2 regions of the Ornithinimicrobium humiphilum genome follow, and region 1 is predicted to be linked to the other one. Evidence: riboswitches for the same ligand, from Rfam matches in the RefSeq annotation. Region 1 holds a riboswitch; the other holds the start of a gene.
The links. A riboswitch is a leader RNA that binds a small molecule or an ion and turns the genes downstream of it on or off. The one in region 1 is predicted to bind FMN.

Region 1 (4,203 bases):
CCACCTGGCTAGGGTGTGCGCCATGGCGACCCCGCACCTGCAGATCAGCCCGTCCATCCTCTCGGCCGACTTCGCCAACCTGGAGCGCGAGCTGGGGCGGATCGCCGACGCCGACTGGGCCCACGTCGATGTCATGGACAACCACTTCGTCCCCAACCTGACGCTCGGGCAGCCGGTGGTCGAGGCGCTCGTCCGGGTCAGCCCGGTCCCGATCGACTGCCACCTCATGATCGAGGACCCCGACCGCTGGGCCCCCGGCTACGCGGAGGCCGGCGCGAGGTCGGTGACCTTCCACGTCGAGGCCGCTGCCGACCCGGTCGCGACCGCGCGCGCCATCCGGGCGGCGGGGGCCCGGGCCGCCTTCGCCGTCAAGCCGGGGACGCCGTTCGAGCCCTACGAGGAGCTCCTCGCCGAGGTCGACATGGTGCTCGTCATGACCGTCGAGCCGGGCTTCGGCGGCCAGTCCTTCATGGCCGACCAGATGCCCAAGGTGCGCGCGGTGCGCGAGGCGGCGAAGCGGCGGGGCACGGACGTCTGGATCCAGGTCGACGGGGGAGTGTCCCTCGACACCATCGGTCAGTGCGTCGAGGCGGGGGCCGACGTCTTCGTGGCGGGGTCGGCGGTCTACGGCGCCGACGACGTGGCGGCGCGCATCGCCGAGCTGCGCGCGACCGCTCACGCCGCCTGCGGGGCCTGACGGGGCGACGGGCACGGACGCACAGGTCCAGGGCGCGCAAGGAAGGACGCGTTCGCCGGCAGGCAGGCACACCTCGTCGCCCGGCCGACTCGGGCCGGGCTCGGGGCTGGGTCATCTCAGATGCCACCTCACACCGAGCTCGGTCACGGTCGCGGTGAGGTTCCGGTCGTGCACGAAGGTGTGGTGCCTCGGGCACAACAGGGCGTAGTTGCCGAGGTCTGATCGCCCGCCCATCGCCCAGGGGATGACGTGGTGGGCGTCGCACCAGGTCGCGGGCACGGTGCACCCCGGGATCGTGCACCCCCGGTCCCGCGCGGCCAACCTGACGCGCTGGGCGGGGGTGATGAGGCGCTTGCGGCGGCCCTGGTCGAGGATCTCCGACGGTCCACCGAGCACGACGGGGATGATGTCGGCCTCGCACGCCAGCTTGCGGATCGCCTCCGCCCGCAACGGCACCCCACCCAGGGTCGAACCCACCCCGGGCAGGTGACCACCGGTCTCGGACAGCTGCCGCTTGAGCGTCTCGAAGTCCAACGTCACCATCAGCATCGCCTTCGGTGTCGTCGGCTGACCCTCGGTCCCGGCGACACCACGGCGGAGCACGGTCAGGAACGCGTCGTACCTGCGCTGGGTCGCCGTCCGCAGCTCCAGCTCACCGGTCGCTTCCTGCTCCTCCTTCGAGGCCGGCGCGGCCAGCGGGGAGTCGATGATCGCCTTCGCAGCTTCGTAGTCGGCGTCGTCACCGAAGGTGATGACCCACCGCTTCACCGACCCGTCGGCCAGGCTCGACTCGTAGATGCCCCGCATCGCGTGCTTCTTGCGGGCCTTCGCCTCGTGGTCCCGCTCGTCCACGCACTGCGCGACGAGCCGGTCCACGATCCTGCCGATGTCCTTGTCGTCGAACACCGGGTCGGACCCGGCCTTGGCCAGCAGTTCCACGGCGGCGGCGTACTCATCCACCGGCATGCCCGGCCGCACCCGTTGCAGGGCCCGGTGCAGCCTCGCCGCCCGCGCCAGGCTCATCTGCCCGTTCTTGACGCGCTCGATCAACGGGGCGTGCACCGACTCACGCCCGGCCTGCGCCAACCGGGCCAGGTCGTACAGCGCACGCCGCTCCAGGTCCGGACACCGCAGCGCGAGCCAGTCCACCACCGAGAACCCCCCGGCCAGGTGCAACCCCCGGTCGACGGCCTCCGTGGCCATCACCAACCGGGACCGCTCCAGGTCCGCCACCGCCCGGGGGATCCACCCCAACGACTCGACCACCAGGTCGTCCTGCACCAGCTCCGGACGGCTCACGTCAACCGGGAAGTCTCTGGGCAGCCACGCCCGATCGGCCAGCAGCCAGGAGTCACCGGCCGCCGACTCGATCCCCCTCGGCGGCCGCGCCCTCCCCGGCACCTGCTGCATGAATCGAACATACATCCGAACACCGACGCCCCTCCGTCGCCGTCCACAGGCCATAAGACGATGTTGGAAAGGTCATCACCCGGGGGGTAGGAGCCGTCGGGGTCCGAGCGGTAGACTCGGCGCTGCACACGTGCTCCGGGGTCGGTGAAATTCCGAGCCGGCGGTGATAGTCCGCGACCCGGCCGCAGCCAGCGGCCGGTTGACCTGGTGAAACTCCAGGACCGACGGTGAAAGTCCGGATGGGAGGAAGCACGCGGGTCTCGAGGCCCCTCGGTGTCGGCGTACGCCGGCGTCGTCGGCCGCGGCACCCGTCTCAGCTACTCGCACGACACCCCGGCGCCCACACCGTACGCGGCCGGGGCTCTTCGTCGTTCCGGCCGCACGATCCGCAAAGGATGCAGCCGTGGACGTCTGGAACGACCTGTTCAACGCTCAGCTCACCATCGCCGGCCACCCGATCGCCTGGCGCGAGGTGGTCGGCAACGGCTTCGGCCTCGCCTCCGCCATCCTCGGCATGCGCCGCAAGGTCTGGGCCTGGCCGGTGGGCATCATCGGCAACCTGCTGCTCTTCACCGTCTTCATGGGGGTCTGGTTCGCAACGCCCCAGGAGCACAGCCTGTTCGGGCAGGCCGCCCGTCAGGTGTTCTTCATCCTCACCAGCGTCTACGGCTGGTGGGCGTGGCGCCGCTCGCAGCGCACCCGTGAGCGGCACGAGCCCGCCATCACCCCGCGCTGGGCGACCGCCCGCGAGCGCACGGCATACCTGATCGGTGCCGCCGTGCTCGTGCTGCTGGCCCAGTGGGTCTTCGCCCAGGTGGGTGCCGGTTGGCCCGCGCCCCGCTGGTACTACTGGACCGACGCCTGGATCTTCGTCGGCTCGATGCTCGCGACCTACGCCATGGCCCGCGGCTGGGTGGACTTCTGGCTGGTCTGGATCGCCGTGGACCTCGTCGGGATCCCCCTGCTGTGGCACTCCGGCTACTACCCGTCGGCGGTGCTGTATGCCGTGTACGGCGCCTTCGTCCTCTGGGGCTTCGTCGTCTGGCGCAAGGCCGCCCGCGTCGAGGCGCCCACCGGCGGTGGTCCGAACCTCGCCGAGGAGGACCGTACGCTGGTGGGATGACCGCCGCGACGCCCCGCAAGGACCCCTACGCCGTCTTCCGGCCGGTGGTCGGGGCCTGGGTCGCGCGGGTGATGGCCGTGGCCTGCGTCCTCGTCTTCGGCGCGGTCGCGGTCTTCTCCCCGATGCCGATCGGCAGCGACCCGTCGGTGCTCCTGCTCAACAGGATCGCCATCGCGCTGCTGGGCGTCGTCGGCGCGCTGTTCCTGTGGCGCTACGCGCGGATCCGCGCCGTGCCGAGCCCCTCCGGGTTGCGGGTGGTCAACCTCTTCACCACCCGCGACCTGGAGTGGGCGGAGATCCTGCGCGTCGGCTACTCGGGCGGGGCCCCGTGGGCCGTGCTGGAGCTGACCGACACCGAGGAGCTCGCGCTGATGGCGATCCAGCGCTCCGACGGGCAGCGGGCCGAGCAGGACGCCTCGCGTCTGGCCGCCCTCGTCGAGCACCACCACCGGGGCGTGGCCGACCGCTGAGGTCCGGGGCGGCTCAGCCGCGCCGCACCCGGCCGGTGCCCGTGTCCGCGACGAGGTCGGCGGGCGGGGGGCCGGCGGCGAAGAGGGCATCCTCCTGGTCGGCCCACTCCTGCCAGTGGGGCGCGAAGACCTCGCCGTCCCGGCGCAGCGCCCGCTCCCTGCGCACCCTGGCCGGGGCCTCGAGCCAGATCCGCAGGTCGAGCAGGTCGGCGCAGGGGGCGGCCAGCGTGCCGACGCCCTCGACGACCACCACCTGCTCCACCGGCACGTCCCGCCGGCGACCCGGCCTGGAGGCATGCCAGTCCCAGGAGACATAATTGCCCGCCTCGCCGCGGGAGAGCGGCGTCACCACCCCGGCGCACAGGGGCTCCAGGCCGGCCGCCAGTCCCGACCACCCCGGGTAGAGGTCGTCGAGGTGCACCTCGCCGCACGTCCTGCCCAGCTCGCGCACGGCGGACACCAGGCAGGCGGCGAGGTCGGTCTTGCCGGACCCGCTGCGGCCG
Region 2 (4,203 bases), 780 kb from region 1:
CGGCCACCTCGACGGGCGTGCCCGCCGGGGTGTGGGTCAGGGCGTTGGCCACGAGGTTGGTCAGCACCTGCCGCAGGCCGCCGTCCTCGCCGACGACGACCGGCAACCGGTCGCCGCGCCCGCCCTCGACCGCCCGGAGCGACACCTGCCGGTCGGGGGCGCGCACCCGGGCGTCCTGCACCACGTCGCTGGCGAGCACGGTGAGGTCGACCCGGGTCGGTGACATGGCCGGCTCGGAGTCCAGCCGGGTGAGGGTCAGGAGGTCCTCGACGAGGCCCGTCATCCGGCTCGCCTCGTCCTCGATGCGCTTCATCGCCCCGCCCACGTCGTCCGGTGCCACCGCGCCCACCCGGTAGAGCTCGGCATACCCCCGCACCGTGGCCAGCGGGGTCCGCAGCTCGTGGGACGCGTCGGCGACGAAGTCGCGCATCCGCTGCTCGGAGGCCTCGCGGACGGCGAAGGAGTGCTCGATCTGGGCGAGCATCCGGTTGATCGACTCCGACAGGGAGCCGACCTCGTCGTGGGCGTCGCGGGGCGGGACGCGGCGGGACAGGTCGCCCGCCGCGATCGCCGCCGCGGTGTCCTCGATCCGGGTGAGCGGGCGGAAGGCGCGACGCACCGCGAACCAGCCGAGCACCCCGACCATGACCAGCGTCGCGACCCCGATGGCGGCCATGATGAGGCCGAGCTGCCGGACGGTCTCGTCCACCCCGCTGAGCGGGAGCCCGACGACGATCGTGCCCGCCTCCCGGCCCTGGCTGTCGTAGAAGCGCAGCGCCGCGACCCGCCACTGGCCGTCCCCCTGCTCGGCGTCGACCGTGAACGGCTCCCGCAGGGGCTGGGCGTCCACCGCCTCGCGGTCGACGTCGGGGCGGCTCTGGGTGATCTGCTGGTAGGGCAGCACGAGGTCGCGCGCGGGCAGCGTGTCGTAGGCGGGGAGGAAGACGATGTAGTAGTTGTTCGGCGGGATGAAGACCGGCTGCTCCTGGCCCGACCTGCCCAGCAGCTGGGTGACGGTGCTCGCCGCCAGCGGCTCGAGGTAGGCCTGGAGGTCGTCGTCGGCGCGGTCGACGAGATAGCTGCGCAGCATCGTCATCGTCACCGAGATGGTCAGCAGGTAGGCCGCCATCACCATGAGCACGACGACGGCGACGAGCCGCCGCGTCAGCGACATGTTGTGCAGCCGCTGGTAGGCCGTGCTGCGCAGGCGGCGGAGGAAGGTCACGTCGACGAGGGGTGCCGGCGGTGCCGGCGCGCGGTCAGTCGCGCGGGGCGCGCAGCACGTAGCCGACGCCCCGCTTGGTGTGGATGAGGGGCTCGCCGACGACGTCGATCTTGCGGCGCAGGTAGGAGATGTAGGACTCCACGATGTTCATCTCGCCGCGGAAGTCGTAGTCCCAGACGTGGTCGAGGATCTGCGCCTTGGACAGCACCCGGCCCGGGTTGAGCATGAGGTAGCGCAGGAGCTTGAACTCGGTCGGGGAGACCTCGATGACCTTGCCGGCCCGGCGCACCTCGTGGCTGTCCTCGTCGAGCTCGAGGTCGGCGACACGCAGCACGTGGTCGTCCTCCTCCGGCACCACGCGGGTGCGGCGCAGGACCGCGCGGATGCGGGCCACGACCTCCTCGAGGCTGAAGGGTTTGGTGACGTAGTCGTCGCCGCCGACCGTCAGACCCTTGACCTTGTCGTCGAGGGAGTCCTTGGCGGTGAGGAAGAGGATCGGCATGTCGCGGCCGGCGTCGCGCAGCGTCCGCGTGATCTGGAAGCCGTCGATGTCCGGGAGCATGATGTCGAGCACGGCGAGGTCGACGTCGTGCTTGGCCGCCAGCTCCAGGGCGGTGCGGCCGTCGGGCGCGGCGTGCACCTCGAACCCCGCGAACCGCAGGCTCGTGGTGAGCAGCTCGCGGATGTTGGTCTCGTCCTCGACCACCAGCAGGGTGGCCTCGGGCTCGGTGGGGGGAGTCGTGCTCATGCTCCCAGGGTCCGCCCCATTCCTGGGAATGTCCTGGGGAACTGCTGGATGCGGTGCGGGGTGGTCGGGCCTCGCGGACGACGGAACCCCCAGCAACGGCTGCTAGCCTCCCGGGCACGACACGCGCTCCGGGGTCGGTGAAACTCCGAGCCGGCGGTGACAGTCCGCGACCCGACCGCAGCCAGCGGCCGGTTGACCCGGTGAAACTCCGGGACCGACGGTGAAAGTCCGGATGGGAGGCAGCGCGAGCGTCGACGGATCGCCGTCGGCGTCGGGTCCTGGCGACCCGGCGTCCGGGCACGGCGGTCCCTCGTCGTCGCACCCGTCTCCCGTCGTCCCCCTCCGGGGTCGCACGACGAGACGGAGGAGACGGTGACGAGCACCGACCACTACCTGGACCGAGCGGTCGCCCGCGCCCGCCTGGGCCCGGCCCGCGACCGCAACCCTCGCGTCGGGTGCGTCCTGGTCGCCCCCGACGGCGAGATCGTCGGGGAGGGTCACCACCGCGGCGCGGGCACCCCGCACGCCGAGGTCGCCGCGATCGCCGCGGCCGGCGGGCGGGCCCGGGGCGCCACCGCCTACGTGACCCTCGAGCCGTGCGCGCACCACGGCCGGACGCCGCCCTGCACGCAGGCCCTCCTCGAGGCGGGCGTCGCCGCGGTCGTGTATGCCGTGCCCGAGCCGACCGCGTCCGCCACCGGGGGTGCCGCCCGGCTGACGAGAGCCGGGGTGGCCGTCGAGCAGCACCCGCACGCCGCCTCCTACGCCCTCGTCGCCGACTGGGCCCGGGCCGCCGCGCTGGGCCGCCCCCACGTGACCTGGAAGATCGCGGGCTCCCTCGACGGCAGGGTCGCCGCGGCCGACGGGACCAGCCGCTGGATCTCCTCGCCCGAGTCCCGCGCCGACGCCCACGCCCTGCGTGCCCGGGTCGACGCGATCGTCGTCGGCACCGGCACCGCCCTCGCGGACGATCCCGCCCTGACCGCCCGCACGCCGGAGGGGCACGAGCTGGCCACCCAGCCGCTGCGCGTGGTGGTCGGGCGTCGCGAGCTTCCCGCCGGCGCCCGCCTCCGTGGCGGCCCGTCCCCGGTGCTGCACCTGCGCACGCACGACCCCCGGGAGGTGCTGCGTGTGCTGGTGGAGCACGGTGCGCGCACCGTGCTCCTGGAGGGCGGGCCCACCCTGGCCGGCGCCTTCTGGGCCGCCGGCTGCGTCGACGAGGTCCTGTCCTACGTCGCGCCCGTGCTGCTCGGGAGCGGCGCCCCGGCCGTCCCCGACCTCGGCGTCGGCACCCTCGCCGACGCACCCCGGCTGCGCCTCGTCGACGTGGCGCGCGTCGGGCCCGACGTCCGGCTGCGCCTGGTCCCCGCCGGCGCCGCCTCGGAGCCCGGCCCGGCCTCCCTGCTTCCCACCACCACCCGCTCCCTCCAGGAGGACTGACCCCATGTTCACCGGCATCGTCGAAGAGCTCGGCACCCTGACCGCCCGCACCGACGGGTCGGACGGCGACTCCTGCGTGCTGGAGGTGCACGCCCCCACGGTCGCCGCCGACGCGCGGCACGGCGAATCGATCGCCGTAGACGGGGTCTGCCTGACCGTCACCGGCAGCAGTCCCCAGGGCTTCACGGCCGACGTCATGGCCGAGACGCTGGCCCGCACCACGCTCGGCCGGCTGCGGCCCGGCGACCCCGTCAACCTCGAGCGCGCCCTCCGCGCCGACGGCCGGCTGGGCGGCCACGTCGTCCAGGGTCACGTCGACGGGACGACGACCGTGCTCTCCCGCGAGCCGGGGGAGCGGTGGGAGGTCGTGACCTTCGCGCTGCCGCCCACGCTGCGCCGCTACGTCGTGCTCAAGGGCTCGGTCGCCCTCGACGGCGTCTCCCTCACCGTCTCCGGTCGGACCGACGAGACCTTCGCGGTCAGCCTCATCCCGACCACCCTGGCGCTGACGACGCTGGGGAGGCGGCGGCCGGGGGAGGAGGTCAACGTCGAGGTGGACGTGCTGGCGAAGTACGTCGAGTCGATGCTCGCCGACGGGCTCGTGCCGGAGACCGTCGCCATCGGGCGGAGGGAGGGGTGATGGCCCTCGCGACCGTCCCCGAGGCGCTCGAGGCACTGCGCGCCGGGCGGCCGGTGCTCGTCCTCGACGACGCCGACCGCGAGAACGAGGGCGACGTCGTGCTCGCCGCGGAGACGCTCACGCCGGCCTGGATGGGGTGGACGGTGCGCC

Region 2: linked by a shared signal. The riboswitch ahead of ribD (bifunctional diaminohydroxyphosphoribosylaminopyrimidine deaminase/5-amino-6-(5-phosphoribosylamino)uracil reductase RibD) and the one ahead of pnuC (nicotinamide riboside transporter PnuC) in region 1 are both predicted to bind FMN.

What each region holds. Positions count from the first base shown of each region.
Region 1 is NZ_VFPU01000001.1:2,009,745-2,013,947, reverse strand. Features, by position in the region: gene rpe (ribulose-phosphate 3-epimerase) at 23-697, shown strand; gene FB476_RS09490 (HNH endonuclease signature motif containing protein) at 809-2,107, opposite strand; FMN riboswitch at 2,235-2,363, shown strand; gene pnuC (nicotinamide riboside transporter PnuC) at 2,511-3,230, shown strand; gene FB476_RS09480 (PH domain-containing protein) at 3,227-3,700, shown strand; gene FB476_RS09475 (nucleoside/nucleotide kinase family protein) at 3,714-4,203, opposite strand, start outside.
Region 2 is NZ_VFPU01000001.1:2,789,559-2,793,761, reverse strand. Features, by position in the region: gene FB476_RS13180 (sensor histidine kinase) at 1-1,225, opposite strand, end outside; gene FB476_RS13175 (response regulator transcription factor) at 1,260-1,973, opposite strand; FMN riboswitch at 2,095-2,221, shown strand; gene ribD (bifunctional diaminohydroxyphosphoribosylaminopyrimidine deaminase/5-amino-6-(5-phosphoribosylamino)uracil reductase RibD) at 2,346-3,413, shown strand; gene FB476_RS13165 (riboflavin synthase) at 3,418-4,053, shown strand; gene ribB (3,4-dihydroxy-2-butanone-4-phosphate synthase) at 4,053-4,203, shown strand, end outside.